Regions from separate parts of the Streptomyces sp. NPDC039609 genome, predicted to be linked through region 1. Evidence: riboswitches for the same ligand, from Rfam matches in the RefSeq annotation. Region 1 holds a riboswitch; the other holds the start of a gene.
The links. Region 1 has a riboswitch for S-adenosylmethionine ahead of ACZ561_RS29615 (aminotransferase class V-fold PLP-dependent enzyme). Riboswitches for the same ligand answer to the same signal wherever they lie in the genome.
Positions count from the first base shown of each region.

Region 1 (8,556 bases):
TCCAACATCGTGGACGTGTACGTCCGGGCGCTGCGCAGGAAGCTGGGGGCGGAGCGCCTGGAGACGGTCCGGGGCATGGGGTACCGGATGCCCTGACGGGCCGGGCCGATGAACCTCCTTTCATGGAGGGCTCATCGGTGGCTCACCGCCCGCTCGGAGAGTGGTCCGTGTGAAACTCTCCCTCGGTCGGTCGGTGTGGCTCTGCCTCTCCTTGAGCCTCTGTGCGCTGCTCGCCGTCCCCGGCGTCGCCCCGGGCCTCGGTGGCGAGGCCCGGCTCACTCTGGTGGTCTTCGCCCTCGCCACCTGCGCCTGGATCGCCGCCCCCGTCGACGACACCCATGTCGCCCTCGGCGCGGGGCTCGCGCTGACGGCGACGGGGGTGATCAGCGCCGACACCCTGTTCGGCACGCTCGGCGACGAGACGATCTGGCTGCTGATCTGCGCGTTCGTGCTGGCCGCCGCGGTGACCCGGACAGGGCTCGCCGGGCGGGCCGCGGCCTTCCTGGTCAGCGGGGCCCGTACCGTACGTCAGCTGGTCCATCTGACCACCGCGGCCCTGGTGGTGACCGCCTTCGCCGTCCCGGCCACCTCGGGCAGGGCCGCGCTCGCGCTGCCGGTCTTCCTGTCGCTCGCCAAGGCTCTGTCCGAACGGCGCCGGCTGGTGGTGATGCTGGCCCTGCTCTTCCCCACGGTCGTGCTGCTGTCGGCGGTGGCGACGCTGATCGGGGCGGGGGCGCATCTCATCACGGTGAGTCTGCTCCTGGAGCGGACCGGTGAGCGGATCGGCTTCGTGGAGTGGCTGGTGCTCGGGCTGCCACTTGCGGTGGTCTCCTCCCATCTGGCTGCGGAGACCGTCCTGCTGACGACGACGCGCCGGGCGGATCGGCGCGAGCCGGTGCGGATCACCGCCGCCCGGCTCCAGGAGCACTCCCCCACCGCGGTCTCGGGGCCGCTGACCACGGAGGAGACCCGGTGCCTGCTGCTGCTCGGGACGGTGATCGCTCTGTGGTGCTCGGAGCCCGTGCACGGGGTGTCGCCCGCCGTGGTCGCGCTGATCGGCGCGGTGGTGGCCTCCTCGCCGATGCTGGGGACCGTACGGCTCAGGGACGGTCTTGGCGCCGTGCCGTGGCCGATGCTCCTGTTCATGGCGGCGACCACCGCGATGGGCGTGGCGCTGGTCGACTCGGGCGCTGCGGGGTGGCTGGTCGGCGGGCTGCCGGACGGGATGCCCGCCTGGGCCTTCCTCGCCGTGGTCGTCGTGGTCGGCACGGCCGCGCACCTGGTCCTCCAGTCCCGCTCCGCCCGTTCCTCGGTCCTGGTGCCGCTGGTGATGGCGGCGGCGGTCGGCGCCGGGGTCGATCCGGTCGCCGCCGCGCTCGCCTCCACGGCTGCCGCCGGCTTCTGCCAGACCCTGCCCGCCTCCGCCAAACCGGTCGCGCTGTTCTCCGAACCGCCGGACGGCGTCCCGACCTTCACACCGCGTCATCTGCTGCGGCTCTCCGCCGTGCTCGCCCCGCTCAGCGCCGCGCTGGTGCTGTTCTTCGCCCTCGTCGTCTGGCCGCTGCTCGGCGTGCCCGTCCGTCTGGAGTCCCAGCCATGACCCTTCGTATCGCCGTCGCCCCCAGCGGGTTCAAGGAGTCCCTCTCCGCCCCCGAGGCCGCGGAGGCCATCGCCGAGGGGGTGCGCAGGGCCTGCCCGGACGCCCTGCTCGATCTGATCCCGCTGGTCGACGGCGGGGAGGGTACGGCGCGGGCGCTGGCGGCCGCGACCGGTGGCACGCTCGTGCCCCGGGTCGCGACCGGCCCGCTGGGCGCACCCGTAGGGACCCACTTCGCGCTCCTCGACGACTCCTCCGCGGTGGTCGAGATGGCGGCCGTCGCGGGCCTCTCCCTGGTGCCGCCCGGACGGCGGGACCCGGGCGCCACGACCACCTTCGGGGTCGGCGAACTGATCCGGGCCGCGCTGGACGCCGGGGCCGACCGCATCCTGGTCGGCTGCGGCGACTCCGGCACCTCGGACGGCGGGGCGGGTGCGCTCCAGGCACTCGGAGCCCGGCTCCTGGACGCCGACGGGGTCGAACTTCCCCCAGGGGGTGGCGCGTTGAACCGCCTGGCTCGGATCGACCCCGACGGCCTCGACCCGCGGCTCGCCTCCTCCGAGCTGCTCGTGGCCTGCAATCCGTACAACCTGCTGTGCGGGGAGCGGGGCGTGGCGCGGGTCTTCGGTCCGCAGAAGGGCGCGAGCCCGGAGCGGGTCGAGGAGCTGTCGGCCGCGCTGGAGCGCTGGGCCACCGTCCTCGGCCGCGACCTTCCCGGGCCCGTCGATCTGCGAACCGCCCCGGGCACGGGCGCCTCGGGCGGTCTCGGTGCCGGGCTGGCCGCACTGGGCGCCCGGCTGCTGCCCCGCTTCGAGGTGCTGCTCGACCGGATCGACCTGGATGCCCGGCTGGCCCGCGCCGACCTCGTCATCACGGCCGAGGGCGCCCTGGACGGCCAGACCGTCCGGGGAAAGATCCCCGCCGAGGTGGCCCACCGGGCCAAGTCCCATGGCGTCCCGGTCCTCGCGCTGGCCGGCATGCTGGGGCACGGCGTCCACCATGTGCGGGCGGTGGGGGTGGACGCCTACGGTTCGATCCTGCCGGCGCCGATGGCCCTGCCCGAGGCGCTCGTCCGGGGCGGCGAGTTCCTCGCCGACGCGGCCGAGCGCGCCCTGCGGATGGTCCTGGTGGGGACCCGGCTGGCGGCCTGAGCGGGACGGATCAGCCGCGGTCCGGGACGCAACGGCCGTCCTCGGTGCGGTACTTCCACTGCGCGCCGTCCCGGACGAGCTCCTTCACGGCCCGTACGAAGCGCTCCACGTGCTCGTCCGGCGTACCGGCTCCGAAGCTGACGCGGATGGCGTTGAGCGACTTCTCACCGGGCGCGGCCTCGGGGGCCCCGCATTCGCCCTGGGTCTGCGGGTCGCTGCCGAGCAGGGTGCGGACCAGCGGGTGGGCGCAGAAGAGGCCGTCGCGGACGCCGATGCCGTACTCGGCGGAGAGCGCGGCGGCGAAGTGGGAGCTGTTCCAGCCCTCCACCACGAAGGAGATGACACCGACGCGCGGGGACTCGTCGCCGAAGAGCGAGAGCACCTTCACCTCGGGGACCTCGGCCAGACCCTCGCGAACGGTGTCGATCAGGTGCTGCTCACGGGCGACGAGGGTGTCGAACCCGGCCTCGGTGAGCGCCTTGCAGGCGGAGGCGATGGAGTAGACGCCGATGACGTTCGGCGAACCGGCCTCGTGGCGGGCGGCGGTGGTGTGCCACTCGACGTCGACACCGCCGTCGGCGCGGCGGGCGACCTTCTTGGACGCGCCGCCGCCGGCGAGGTACGGCTCGGCCTCCTGGAGCCAGTCGGCACGGCCGGCGAGGACACCCGAGCCGAACGGGGCGTACAGCTTGTGGCCGGAGAAGGCGACCCAGTCCACGTCCAACTCCTGTACGGAAACGGGGTGGTGGGGCGCGAGCTGGGCGGCGTCGAGGACGATCCGGGCACCGTGGGCGTGCGCGGCGGCGGCCAGCTCCCTCACCGGCCACAGCTCCCCGGTGACGTTGGACGCGCCGGTGACGCAGACGAGGGCGGGGCCGTAGGGGTCGCGGTCGGCGAGGGCCCGCTCCAGGGTCTCGACGGCCTGGGCGTGCGTGCGCGGGGCGTTGAGGTAGGTGACCCGGGCGTCCTTCCACGGCAGGAGCGAGGCGTGGTGCTCGGTCTCGAAGACGAAGACCTCGCAACCGGCGGGGAGCGTGGCGGCGAGCAGGTTGAGCGAGTCGGTGGTGGAGCGGGTGAAGACGACCTGGTCGCCGGGGCGGCAGTCGAGGAACTCGGCGACGGTGACGCGGCTGTTCTCGAAGAGGTCGGTGGAGAGCTGCGAGAGGTACCCGGCGCCGCGGTGGACGCTGCCGTAGTACGGGGCGTAGGCGGCGACGTCGTCCCAGACGCGCTGCAGGGCCGGCGCGCTGGCGGCGTAGTCGAGCGCGGCGTAGGTGACCTCGCCCCCGGTGACGAGCGGAACGGTGACGTCCCGCCCCAGGACCGGGAGCGGGGCGGCGCAGCAGGGGTCGCCGGCCTCGGGGTCGACGGCAGAGGCGGCCGGCGTGGTGGCGGCGGAAGCGGCGACGGCGGTGGCGTTCGGGTACGCGGACATGACGGTATCTCCTGGCGGGAATGGCAGCGAAGGGCCCGCAGGGCAGCGCGAAGTGGGGTGCCGCGTACGGGTGTTGCCTCGACACACGGTGTTCGTGCGGAGGGTGGGACAACGGGGCCGAAGGCCCTAGCGCATTCGCTTGCTCACGAGACTGCTCCCTTGAGGACCAGGACCCCAGGGTGTCGCAGGGGTCCGCGCTTGCCGTAGACCTTGCTGCCTACGGCCTGGTCTTCACCCGGGGCACCCCGCCACGGACGGAGGGTTGCCGGACAGCCAGCCGGGGCTTAATGGCTGTCACTCATGACCTGGCACAGAACGTATGCCACGTGATCGCCGCCGCGCAACCCCGTCCCGGATTCCGGAACGGGGTCCGCGCCGTGCTCCTACCTGTTGCTGGCCGCGACCCAGCGCTCCAGCGCCTGCCTCGCCGCCCCCGAGTCGATCGACTCGGCCGCCTTCGCGATTCCCTCGCGCAGCTGCTCCACCAGAGTGCCCTCGCCCGGCTCCAGGGCCGTCAGCGCGGCCGCCGAGTTCAGCAGCACCGCGTCCCGTACCGGCCCTGTCTCGCCCGCGAGCAGCCGGCGGGCGACATCGGCGTTGTACGAGGCGTCGGCGCCGCGCAGCGCCTCCACCGGTACGAGTTCGATGCCGACGTCCCGCGGGTCGAAGGCCTCCTCGCGCACCGCACCGTCCCGTACCACCCAGACGCGTGAGGTGGCCGTGGTCGTCAGCTCGTCCAGGCCGTCGTCCCCGCGGAAGACCAGCGCCGAGGAGCCGCGCTCGGCGAGCACCCCGGCCATGATCGGCGCCATCCGGGCGTCGGCCACGCCGGTCGCCTGCGCCTTGACCCGGGCGGGGTTGGTGAGCGGACCGAGGAAGTTGAAGGTGGTCCGGATGCCGAGCTCCTTGCGGGCAGCGGCCACATGGCGCAGCGCCGGGTGGAATTTCACCGCGAAGCAGAAGGTGATCCCGGCCTCCTCCGCGACCTCGACGACCCGCTGCGGGGTCAGCTGGAGATTGACGCCCAGCTTCTCCAGGACGTCGGAGGCGCCGCTCGCGCTCGACGCGGCACGGTTGCCGTGCTTGACGACCTTGGCGCCGGTGCCGGCCACGACGATCGCTGACATCGTCGAGATGTTGACCGTCTTGGCGCCGTCGCCGCCGGTGCCGACGATGTCCACGGACGGGCCGGGGACCTCGATCACATTGGCGTGCTCGTACATCGTCCGGACGAGGCCGGAGATCTCCTCGACGGTCTCGCCCTTGGCACGCAGCGCGACGGCGAAGCCGGCGATCTGGGCGTCGGTGGCCTCACCGCGCAGGATGCGGTCCATCGCCCAGGCGGTGTCCTCGGCGCTCTGGTCGCGGCCGGTCAGCAGTCCGTCCAGGACGGTGGGCCAGGAGCGGCCCGCCGACGTAGGTCCTCCAGCGGGGGTCGCAGCGCTCATGGCAGCTCCTGGTCAGTGCGTAACGGATACGACTCCACCCTATCGACCCACGGGGACGGCAAAGAGCCCCGTCCATCGAATGGACGGGGCTCCCGCTGTGGCGACCTTCTGGGCGTCCCCCCAGGGCGAAGCCCTAGGGGGGAGTCAGGTGATCAGTGGTGGCCGTGGCCGCTGGTGATCTCCTTGTACTCCTCGGCGGTCGGCTTGGCGACCTGGTGGTCCTCGCCGTAGTAGCCCTTGTTGAGCTTGACCCGGAGCTTCTCCATGCGACCGATCTTGCGCTCCACGCCGTTCTCGTCGACGAGGGGGCCGAGCTCGGCCGGCTCGTTCTGCTCGTGGGCCGTGAGCTTGTACAGCTCGCCCTGGCTGAGCGGCTGGTGCACCTCGACGAACTCGCCGTGCGGCAGACGCTTGATGATGCCGGACTCGCGACCGTGCAGCACCTTGTCCTTGTCCCGGCGCTGGAGGCCGAGGCAGATCCGCTTGGTGACGACGAACGCGATGACCGGTCCGGCGAAGAAGAAGATCCGGACGAACCAGGTGATCGAGTTCAGCGACAGGTGGAAGTGGGTCGCCCAGAGGTCGTTTCCACCACCGACGAGCATGATCATGTACGCGGTGATCCAGGCGACACCGAAGGCGGTGCGCGTCGGAGCGTTGCGCGGGCGCTGCGCGATGTGGTGCTCGCGCTTGTCGCCGGTGATCCACGACTCGATGAACGGGTAGACCGCGATCGCCGCGAGGACCGCCGGGAAGATCGCCAGCGGGATCATCACGCCCAGGACGAGCGTGTGGCCCCAGAGGTTGATCTCCCAGCCCGGCATGACACGGATCAGACCCTCGGCGAAGCCCATGTACCAGTCGGGCTGGGCGCCGGTGGAGACCTGGTCGGGCCGGTACGGGCCGAGCGCCCAGATCGGGTTGATCGAGGCGATCGCCGCGATGACCGAGATGACACCGAAGACCAGGAAGAAGAAGCCTCCGGCCTTGGCCATGTAGACCGGCAGCAGCGGCATGCCCACGACGTTCTTGTTCGTACGGCCGGGGCCCTCGAACTGCGTGTGCTTGTGGTAGAAGACCAGGATCAGGTGGGCGACCACCAGACCCAGCATGATGCCGGGCAGCAGCAGGACGTGCGCCGAGTAGAACCGGGCCACGAAGTCGCCGCCGGGGAACTCCCCGCCGAACAGGAACATCGACAGGTACGTGCCGATGATTGGCACGGACAGGATCGCGCCCTGCATGAAGCGGACACCGGTGCCGGAGAGCAGGTCGTCCGGGAGCGAGTAACCGGTGAAGCCGGTGAACATGCCCAGGAAGAACAGCAGGAAGCCGAACAGCCAGTTGATCTCACGCGGCTTGCGGAACGCGCCCGTGAAGAACACGCGCATCATGTGTACGAACATGCCGGCGAGGAAGATCAGCGCCGCCCAGTGGTGGATCTGCCGGATGAGCAGACCACCGCGCACATCGAAGGAGATGTGCATGGTCGAGTTGAACGCCTCGGACATCAGCTGTCCCTGCAGCGGGACGTAGCTGCCGTGGTACTCCACCTCGTTCATCGACGGGTGGAAGAACATCGTCAGGTAGACGCCCGTGAGGATGATGATGATGAAGCTGTAGAGGCAGATCTCACCGAGCATGAAGGACCAGTGGTCCGGGAAGATCTTCCGCATGTTGGCCTTGGCCAGGGAGTAGATCCCCAGGCGGCCGTCGGCCCAGTCGGCGACCCGCTCACCGGCGGGCGCCTTCTTCTTGGTGTCGGTCACAGTGCTCATCCGCGCTCCCAGAAGGACGGGCCGACGGGCTCGTCGAAGTCGCCGAGCGCCTCGAGGAAGCCCTTGTCGTTCACACCGATCCGCAGCTGCGGAAGGGCGTGACCGGCCGGGCCGAAGATGACGCGGGCGCCGTCGGAGAGGTCGAAGGTGGACTGGTGGCACGGGCAGAGGACGTGGTGCGTCTGCTGCTCATACAGGGAGATCGGGCAGCCGACGTGGGTGCAGATCTTCGAGAAGGCGACGATGCCCTCGTGCCCCCACTCGAGCTCCTGCTTGTCCTTGATGTCCTCCGGCTGGATACGGACGATCATCAGGGCGGCCTTGGCGATCTGGACCTGGAAGTCGTGGTCGTGCTCCGACAGACCCTCGGGCATGGCGAAGGTCAGCGAACCGACGGCGACGTCCTCGGGACGCAGCGGCTCGTGCGTGTTCATGTTGATGAGCTGCTTGCCCTTGGCCCACAGGGTGACCCGGAGCTTCTTCTCGGGCAGCGGACCCATGTCACGCAGCAGCACGATGCCGGAGAGCGGTACGAGCGACAGCGCGCCGAACATCGTGTTGCGGATGAGCTTCCGACGGCCCATGCCGGATTCGGCGGCACCGGCCGCGAAGTCCGCCATGACCTTCGCCTTGGTCTCCGGGGAGGCCTGGATCGGGTGACGCTCGTCGGCGATCTCGACGTCGGACATCAGGGTGCGGGCCCAGTGGACCGCGCCCGCGCCGATGAAGAACAGCGCCAGACCGAGCGTCCATCCCAGGGCGAAGTTGAGCGCGGACACCCGGCCGAACGGCCAGATGTACACGATCTTGTCGACCGGGAAGATCACGTACGAGGCGATGAAGCCGATCGTGGCCAGCATCGACAGCGTGAACATGAAGGCGACCGCACGCTCGGACCGACGGGCGGCCCGCTCGTCGATGTCCTGGATGCGCGGCTTGTGGGGCGGAAGGCCCGGGTCCGCGAACGGGTCGTCGAGGACCTTCACCGCGCCGTGCGCGGTGTCCTGCTCAGCGGGCAGGTTCTCTTCTGGAATCTCTTGGCTACTCATGACTTCTTGGCCTTAGCGGTGTGGGCCGCGACCCAGACGGCAACTGCGATCAGCGCACCGAGACCGAAGACCCAGGCGAACAGACCCTCGCTGACCGG
Region 1 covers NZ_JBVIUJ010000011.1:94,431-102,986, forward strand. The annotation lists gene ACZ561_RS29600 (response regulator transcription factor) at 1-96, shown strand, start outside; gene ACZ561_RS29605 (SLC13 family permease) at 170-1,600, shown strand; gene ACZ561_RS29610 (glycerate kinase family protein) at 1,597-2,748, shown strand; gene ACZ561_RS29615 (aminotransferase class V-fold PLP-dependent enzyme) at 2,759-4,183, opposite strand; SAM riboswitch class IV at 4,373-4,489, opposite strand; gene trpD (anthranilate phosphoribosyltransferase) at 4,567-5,631, opposite strand; gene qcrB (cytochrome bc1 complex cytochrome b subunit) at 5,784-7,409, opposite strand; gene qcrA (cytochrome bc1 complex Rieske iron-sulfur subunit) at 7,406-8,458, opposite strand; gene qcrC (cytochrome bc1 complex diheme cytochrome c subunit) at 8,455-8,556, opposite strand, start outside.

Region 2 (8,556 bases), on a different contig from region 1:
GGCCCGCGCCCACCCCGGCGCCGTCGCCGCGCTCGCCGCACTCGCCCCGGAGGTCGCCTCGGTCGCGGTGGTGACCGGCCGCCCCGCCGGGGTCGCGGTCCGCTACGGCGGATTCGCCGGCGTCCCCGGCCTCGAACACCTCGTCGTCCTCGGCCATTACGGCGCCGAACGCTGGGACGCCATCACCGGCACCGTCCATGCCTCCGCCATCCACCCGGGCGTGGCCTCCGTCCGCGCCGAACTCCCCGGCTTCCTCGACAGCGTCGGCGCCTGGCCGGGCACCTGGATCGAGGAGAAGGGCCGGGCGGTCGCCGTACACACCCGGCGCTCCACCGACCCCCAGGCCGCCTTCGAGGCCCTCAAGGCACCCCTCGCCGACCTCGCCGCCCGACACGGCCTGGTCCTGGAACCCGGCCGCATGGTCCTCGAACTGCGCCCCCCGGGCATGGACAAGGGCGTGGCCCTGGCGGAGTACGTACGGGAGGTGGGCGCCGGATCCGTCCTGTACGCGGGCGACGACCTGGGCGACCTCCCGGCCTTCGCCGCGGTGGAGAAACTCCGCTCGAACGGCACCCCGGGCCTGCTGGTCTGCAGCGGCTCCACCGAGGTCCCGGAACTCACCGACCGGGCCGACCTGTCCGTGCCGGGACCGGGCGCGGTGGTGGGGTTCCTCTCGGACTTGGCGGAGCGGATTCGCCCACGCTCCGATGATCAGCCCTGACGGCCGGTCCTGACGGTCAGTCCTCGCGCAGCGCCTCCAGCTGGCTCAGGAACCACTGCTGCGGCGGCAGCGCCGTCGCCGCCGCGGCCAGGCGTTTCGAGCGGTCCGTGCGCTCGCTCGGGGGCATCGTCAGGGCACGGTGCAGCGCCCGGGCCGTCTCGGACACGTCGTACGGGCTGACCGTCAGCGCGTCCTCGCGCAGTTCGTCGTACGCCCCCGCGCCCGTCGAGAGGACCAGGACACAGCCCGACTCCGACACCACCGGGATCTCCTTCGCCACCAGGTTCATCCCGTCGCGGACCGGGTTGATCAGCGCCACGTCCGCCATCCGGTACGCCGCGAGGGAGCGCGGGAAGTCGTCCTTCACCGACAGCAGCACCGGCTGCCAGTCCTCCGTGCCGAACTCCGCGTTGATCTCCTCCGCCAGCTCCGCCACCGCCGCCGTGTAGGCGCGGTAGACCGCCAGGTCCTGCCGGGACGGGTACGCCGAGGCCAGATGGACGACACGGTCGTGCCACTCGGGCCGCTCGCGCAGCAGCTCCCGGTACGCGAGCAGGCCGCGGACCACGTTCTTCGACAGCTCCGTGCGGTCCACCCGCACGATCGTCATGCGGTCACCGACCTCGGCCCGCAGCCCGGCGAGGCGATCGTCGACCTCCGGGCGGTGGGCGAGGGCGCGCAGCTCCTCGCCGTCCACACCCAGGGGGTGGACGGCGACCCGGGTACGCCGCGCCGTTCCGCCCGCTCTGTGATGGCGCACACCGCACCAGGAGGCGTCGGCGGGCAGCGCCCCCTCCGCCACCCCGCCCACGCCGTCGAGGCGCGCGCCCTCGATGAACGCCGAAGCCCATCCCCAGGTGTGGAAGCCCAGCTCGTCCGCGCCGAGCATCCCCCAGACCAGCTCCTCGCGGATGTCCTCCGGAAGCATCCGCGCGTACTCCGGCGACACCCACGGCGTGTGGGTGAAGTGACCGATCCGCAGATCGGGCCGCAGCTCCCGCAGCTGCCCCGGCACCAGCGCCAGGTGGTAGTCCTGCACCAGCACCGCCGCGCCCTCCGCCGCCTGCGCCGCCAGCTCCTCGGCGAACGCCCGGTTGTAGGCCCGGTACGACTCCCACCTGCGCCGGAACTCCGCGTCGAAGACCGGCTCGCGCGGGATGTCCCACAGATGGTGGTGCAGGAACCACAGCACCGAGTTCGCGATGCCGTTGTACGCGTCGTCGTAGACCGCCGGCTCGACGGCCAGCATCCGTACGCCCGGCTCGGAGACGCCCCTGCGGACCGCCTCCCGGTCCCCGTCCGACAGCGCCGCGCACACCCAGACACTGTCCTCGGAGGACACGGCACTCAGCCCGGAGACGAGTCCGCCCCCGCCGCGCCGGGCACTGAGCGTGCCGTCGGCGGCGAGGGCGTACGAGACCGGACCCCGATTGGACGCCACAAGCACAGAAGCCATGTGCCGAACCTAGCCCGTCACGTAAACGCTCAAACGTACGTATACAAGTGTGGCGAATCCACGCCGCGGGGGCGCGCCAGGGTTCGCGCGGATGCCCGCGTCAGGGTTGGCGTCGGCTGCGCATGGCCGCCTTCGCCACCGCCCCCGTCGCCGCCAGAGCGAGGGCGAGCCCCCCGAGCAGCCACAGCCGCTCACCGTTGCCGCCCGTCTCGGCCATCGAGCCGCCGGACCCGTGCGGGGCGGGGCGTGCCTGGTGGGTGGTGGGGTCGGGGATCGGCGTGGGCGAGGCCGTGGTCCGGATCGGTGAGGGGGACGGGGACGGAGACGTGGGGGACGGAGCCCACGAGGGAGCCACCGCGACCGTCGCGGCCCGCGGATGCGTCGGGGTCGGAGTCGGTGTCGGTGTCGGCTTCGTGCTCTCCGCGTCCCGCACCGGTACGGAGAAGGCAAGCGCGGAGGCCACGTAGGTGTCGCCCGCCGTCTTGAAAGTCAGGTCGGCCGACCTCGCCCCCTCCGGGATCGCCCCGTCCGGGATGTCGAAGGCCTTCACGTCGATGCTCAGATTGTTGGCCGAGTCGGGGGAGACGGCGCCGGCGTCCCCGCCGATGAAGAAGTTGTTGATGTTGCCGGTGTGGGCCTCGGGGACGTTCTTGCCGTTCACGAGGAACATGTCCCCCGGCATGTTCCCGTCGCCCTCGTACGCCGTCACGCTCGCCCGCGCCCGGCCCGCCGTCCGGTGAAAGCCGTCGACGGTGACCGTCGTCGCGGGGGAGGTGGAGCGCTGGAGCACGTGCCCGCCGTAGACGGACACCCGGCGGCGGTCCGGCGCGTGCGTCTGCTCGGGCCCCGGGTACGAGTAGACGACCGTCAGGGACCAGCCGGCCACACAGCCCTTGCCGTTCGGTGCCCAGACGTTGCCGACCGCGACCCGCGTGGCGCCGCCGCGGACATCCGCGAAGGCGGCGGTGACGTCCGACTCGCCCGTGTAGTAGTGCGGGCCGGCGACCTCCTCCGGGTCCGTGACCATGGAGTCGATGGACACCTCCGTCTCCGGCGCCGCGCCGACCCGGATGTGCGGCGGGGTCGTCGCGTGGTCGCCGGGCGAGGGCGCCGCGTCGGTGCCGGCGAGGTCGCAGCGCTTGAGCTGCGCTCCGCTCGGCCCCTTGTACGTCCCGTCGTTGCCGCCCCAGAACAGCCGGGCGTACGCGACCTCGGCGCCCGCGGGGATCTCCACCCGGCCGGTGCTGGAGCCGTAACCGGCGGCCATGGAGGCGGTGTTGACGCGCTTCATGGCGAAGGTGTTGTTGGTGTCGCCGCCCTGGCCCGCGGCGGCGGTGGCGCAGCGCGCGGCCAGGTCGGCGGGGGCGGTGGGGCAGCCCATGACCGTGTTGCCGACGGTCGTGAAGTCGCCGTACAGGGAGGCGTCGTACCGCATGCCGAAGGGTTCCACCACGTCCGCCGCGGCCGGTCCGGCCGCGGCGAGGGACAGTGAGCCGAGCGCGCCGACGGCGAGGACGAGCGCCACCGGCAGTGTGGTCATCCGATTGTTGAAGCGCATGAAACGGAAATTTAGTAAGAAAGCATCATTATTCGGTGTTACGCCACGCGGCGGCGCGCGTACTCCGTGATGTCGATCATCGGCGGCCGCTCCTCCGTGTCCACGGCGTACGTCCGCGGCGTGAAGCCCTTCCCCCCGCCCGTCTCGTCCCGCTCGAACTGTGTCAGCAGCGGCCGCACCAGATGGCCGCGGGACAGCCGCAGCTGCGCGGTCCGGTAGATCGCCGCCGCCATGCGGCCGAGCGCCCGCTCGTCCTGGTGGCGGTGCTTACGGACCCCGACGTCGACCTGCGCGAGGGCGTCGAGGCCGACCGTGTGCAGCGCGTCGACGAGCAGCCCCAGCTCCACTCCGTAACCGACGGGGAAGGGGAGCCGTTCGAGCAGCGAGCGCCGCGCCGCGTACTCGCCGCCCAGCGGCTGGACGAAGCCGGCCAGCTGCGGCCAGTGCAGATTCAGCAGCGGCCGGGCCACCAGCTCCGTCACCCGCCCGCCCTGACCTGGGGTCTTGCCGGAGGCGAGCGGATCGACCCCGGTACTCAGCGGGCGGTCGTACATCGCCTTCACGAAGTCGACGTCCGGCTCGGTGAGGAGCGGGCCGACGATGCCGGTGACGAAGTCCGCGGAGAAGTCCCGCAGATCCGCGTCGACGAAGCAGACGATGTCACCACTGGTCACCATCAGTGACCGCCACAGCACCTCGCCCTTGCCGGGCACGGCCGGTATCCGCGGCAGGATCTCGTCGCGCGCCACCACCCGCGCCCCGGCCGCCGCCGCGACCTCGGCCGTACGGTCCGTGGAACCGGAGTCGAGCACCACGAGCTCGTCGACCAGCGGCACCGCCTCGGACATCAGCTCCCGGCGGATCACGGAGACGATGTCGCCGACCGTCGCCTCCTCGTCGAGCGCAGGCAGCACCACGCTGACCGTCGTCCCCCGCTTGGCGGCCAGCAGCTGCTCCAGCGGACGGTCTGCCACGGACCAGGACCGCCGGGCCAGCCAGCGCTCCACCTCATCCAGCAACGTGATCTCCATCTCGCGGTTCGGACGACCATCTCAGGCGTCCATGCCTTCGGTTACAGTCTTGAACAACGCGGATGCCCGATGCATGTCGGGGTGCCATCCACGTCCTACAACCGAATACCGCTCATCCAGAGGGGCAGAGGGAAACGGCCCGTTGAAGCCCCGGCAACCCTCCAGTCGGTCTCGTCCGCAGTCGTCACGTACTGCGCCCGCGAGGCTCCCGGCTAGGGAAGGTGCCAAATCCGTCTCATGGCGACGTTCGTCATGGGAAAGATGAGGAGAAAGGGCCTCGCCTCCATGGCTGTACAGACTGTTTCCACCACCACTTCGACGGTTGACCTCGGTCCGGCTTCCGGACTCTCCTGTCGTGAATGCGGTGAGAAGTTCCCCCTCGGTCCCATCTTCGCCTGCGAGCTCTGTTTCGGCCCGCTCGAAGTCGCCTACGACCTGCCCCTGGGCGACCCGGAGGCGCTGCGCAAGCAGATCGAGGCCGGCCCCGCCAACATCTGGCGCTACGCCCCGCTGCTGCCCGTCCCCGCCGACGTCGCCGAGAAGCCGAACCTGAACCCGGGCTGGACCAAGCTCGTCCAGGCCGACAACCTCGCCCGCGAGCTGGGCGTCGAGCCGGGCAAGCTCTACGTCAAGGACGACTCCGGCAACCCGACGCACTCCTTCAAGGACCGCGTCGTCGCCCAGGCCCTCGAGGCCGCCCGCGCCTTCGGCTTCACCACCCTGTCCTGCTCCTCCACCGGCAACCTGGCCGGCGCCGTCGGCGCCGCCGCCGCCCGCGCCGGCTTCCGCTCCTGCGTGTTCATCCCGCACGACCTGGAGCAGGGCAAGGTCGTCATGGCCGCCGTCTACGGCGGTGAACTCGTGGGCATCGAGGGCAACTACGACGACGTCAACCGCTTCTGCTCCGAGCTCATCGGCGACCCGCTGGGCGAGGGCTGGGGCTTCGTCAACGTCAACCTGCGCCCGTACTACGGCGAGGGTTCCAAGACGCTCGCGTACGAGATCTGCGAGCAGCTCGGCTGGCAGCTGCCCGACCAGCTCGTCATCCCGATCGCCTCGGGCTCGCAGCTCACCAAGATCGACAAGGGTCTGCAGGAGCTCATCAAGCTCGGTCTCGTCGAGGACAAGCCGTACAAGATCTTCGGCGCGCAGGCCGAGGGCTGCTCCCCGGTGTCGACGGCCTTCAAGGCCGGCCACGACGTCGTACGGCCCCAGAAGCCGAACACCATCGCCAAGTCGCTCGCCATCGGCAACCCGGCCGACGGCCCGTACGTCCTGGACATCGCGCGTCGCACGGGCGGTGCGGTGGAGGACGTCGACGACGAGCAGGTCGTCGAGGCGATCAAGATCCTGGCCCGGACCGAGGGCATCTTCGCCGAGACGGCGGGCGGCGTGACCGTCGGCGTGACGAAGAAGCTGATCGAGGCCGGTCTCCTCGACCCCACGCTCACCACGGTCGTGCTCAACACCGGTGACGGCCTCAAGACCCTGGACGCGGTGGCCGATACCTCGCAGGCGACCGCCACGATCCGCCCGAGCCTGGACGCGTTCCGCGAAGCCGGCCTGGCGGGCTGACGCCCGCGACCGACGGGGTGCCGGGGCGGCCCGGTGCCCCGGCGGCCCCATCCACCCGTCATCCGTCCCCGCCCCGAAGGTGAACCACCCATGAGCGTCAAGGTCCGCATCCCCACCATCCTCCGCACCTACACCGGCGGCCAGGCCGAGGTCGCCGCCGAGGGCGCGACGCTCTCGGAGGTCATCGCCGACCTGGAGAAGAACCACACGGGTATCGCCGCCCGCGTCCTGGACGACCAGGGCAAGCTGCGCCGCTTCGTGAACGTGTACGTCAACGACGACGACGTCCGTTTCGAGCAGGGCCTGGAGACGGCGACGCCGGACGGCGCCGGCGTCTCGATCATCCCGGCGGTCGCCGGCGGCTGCTGAGCCCCGGGGCGACCGTACAAAGGCCTTTGAGTCACCCACGGTCACCTGAGTTACCCACGGTCACTTGAATTGCCCCCTCCGCCGGAGAAGCGGAGGGGGTAATTCTGCATGGTTGAACGGGGTAGAGTTGGGGAAGTCCCCCTGACTTCCCTTCGCTGCTTGTGCCAGACGCATATGAGAATGCGCCCGCACCCGACAAGAAGCAGCCAAAGTGTTCGAGTGTTGTGTACCTTCTGCGCACTTTGACGGGCCCGACTTGCCCCGGGATTCAGTGAATTCTCCTTAATTCTCCTTTCCGTCGCGCCCAGATTTCTCGTCCGATTGACCTGTTGCAGAGGGCAGTTGGACAGATACATTCAGCCGCGGTCGACGCGTTCCGGCGCAGGGTCTGACCCGGGTCCGCGAAGTGCGGTCCCGCGCAAGGGCCAGTAATAGGGGAGTTAGGCATGGCTCAGGGCACCGTCAAGTGGTTCAACGCGGAGAAGGGCTACGGCTTCATCGCGGTCGACGGTGGTGCGGATGTATTCGTCCACTACAGCGCGATCCAGATGGACGGTTACCGCACCCTTGAAGAAGGTCAGCGGGTCGAGTTCGAGATCTCGCAGGGCCAGAAGGGTCCGCAGGCGGACATGGTCAAGCTCGCCGTCTGAGCACGGCGCGATCGGCCACCACGTACGCACTCACGCGTTCTCTACGTCGAGGGGTCCGCATCCTGACCAGGATGCGGACCCCTCGCGCGTGTGCGGGAGGGGAGGGGACGTGCGCCCGGGCCGTCTCTCGATCTGTGGGAGTCGCTTGCACTCGCATGGGCCGAGTGCTAATCATTGGCGTTAGCACTCTGAAGGTGAGAGTGCTTACGAGGATCGGGCAGACGAGGTCCGCGGCCAGGTGGGGCAAGGAACCGCCGGGTACGCAGGCCGTCCGTCGCGGGCGTCGGCGCGGTCCTGGAGCGTTATCCACCCCATGTCCGGGAGGACCACTTCACATGGCCAAGATCATCGCGTTCGACGAGGAGGCACGGCGCGGTCTCGAGCGCGGGATGAACCAGCTCGCCGACGCCGTAAAGGTCACCCTTGGCCCCAAGGGCCGGAACGTCGTCCTCGAGAAGAAGTGGGGCGCCCCCACGATCACCAACGATGGTGTTTCCATCGCCAAGGAGATCGAGCTCGAGGACCCGTACGAGAAGATCGGCGCCGAGCTGGTCAAGGAAGTCGCCAAGAAGACGGACGACGTCGCCGGTGACGGTACGACCACCGCGACCGTCCTCGCCCAGGCGCTCGTCCGCGAGGGCCTGCGCAACGTGGCGGCCGGCGCCAACCCGATGGCCCTCAAGCGCGGCATCGAGAAGGCCGTCGAGGCCGTCTCGGGCGCCCTGCTCGAGCAGGCGAAGGATGTCGAGACCAAGGAGCAGATCGCTTCCACGGCCTCCATCTCCGCCGCCGACACCCAGATCGGCGAGCTCATCGCCGAGGCGATGGACAAGGTCGGCAAGGAAGGCGTCATCACCGTCGAGGAGTCCCAGACCTTCGGTCTGGAGCTGGAGCTCACCGAGGGTATGCGCTTCGACAAGGGCTACATCTCGGCGTACTTCGCCACCGACATGGAGCGTATGGAGGCGTCCCTGGACGACCCGTACATCCTGATCGTCAACTCCAAGATCTCCTCCGTGAAGGACCTGCTCCCGCTCCTGGAGAAGGTCATGCAGTCGGGCAAGCCCCTGCTGATCATCGCCGAGGACGTCGAGGGCGAGGCCCTGTCGACCCTGGTCGTCAACAAGATCCGCGGCACCTTCAAGTCCGTCGCGGTCAAGGCTCCGGGCTTCGGCGACCGCCGCAAGGCCATGCTG
Region 2 covers NZ_JBVIUJ010000013.1:131,025-139,580, forward strand. The annotation lists gene otsB (trehalose-phosphatase) at 1-721, shown strand, start outside; gene ACZ561_RS32265 (alpha,alpha-trehalose-phosphate synthase (UDP-forming)) at 738-2,177, opposite strand; gene ACZ561_RS32270 (DUF11 domain-containing protein) at 2,278-3,735, opposite strand; gene ACZ561_RS32275 (glucosyl-3-phosphoglycerate synthase) at 3,774-4,754, opposite strand; SAM riboswitch class I at 4,876-5,034, shown strand; gene thrC (threonine synthase) at 5,028-6,341, shown strand; gene ACZ561_RS32285 (MoaD/ThiS family protein) at 6,432-6,710, shown strand; gene ACZ561_RS32290 (cold-shock protein) at 7,157-7,360, shown strand; gene groL (chaperonin GroEL) at 7,696-8,556, shown strand, end outside.
Region 2: it holds a riboswitch for S-adenosylmethionine, as region 1 does, so the genes downstream of both, thrC (threonine synthase) here and ACZ561_RS29615 (aminotransferase class V-fold PLP-dependent enzyme) in region 1, are expected to answer to the same signal.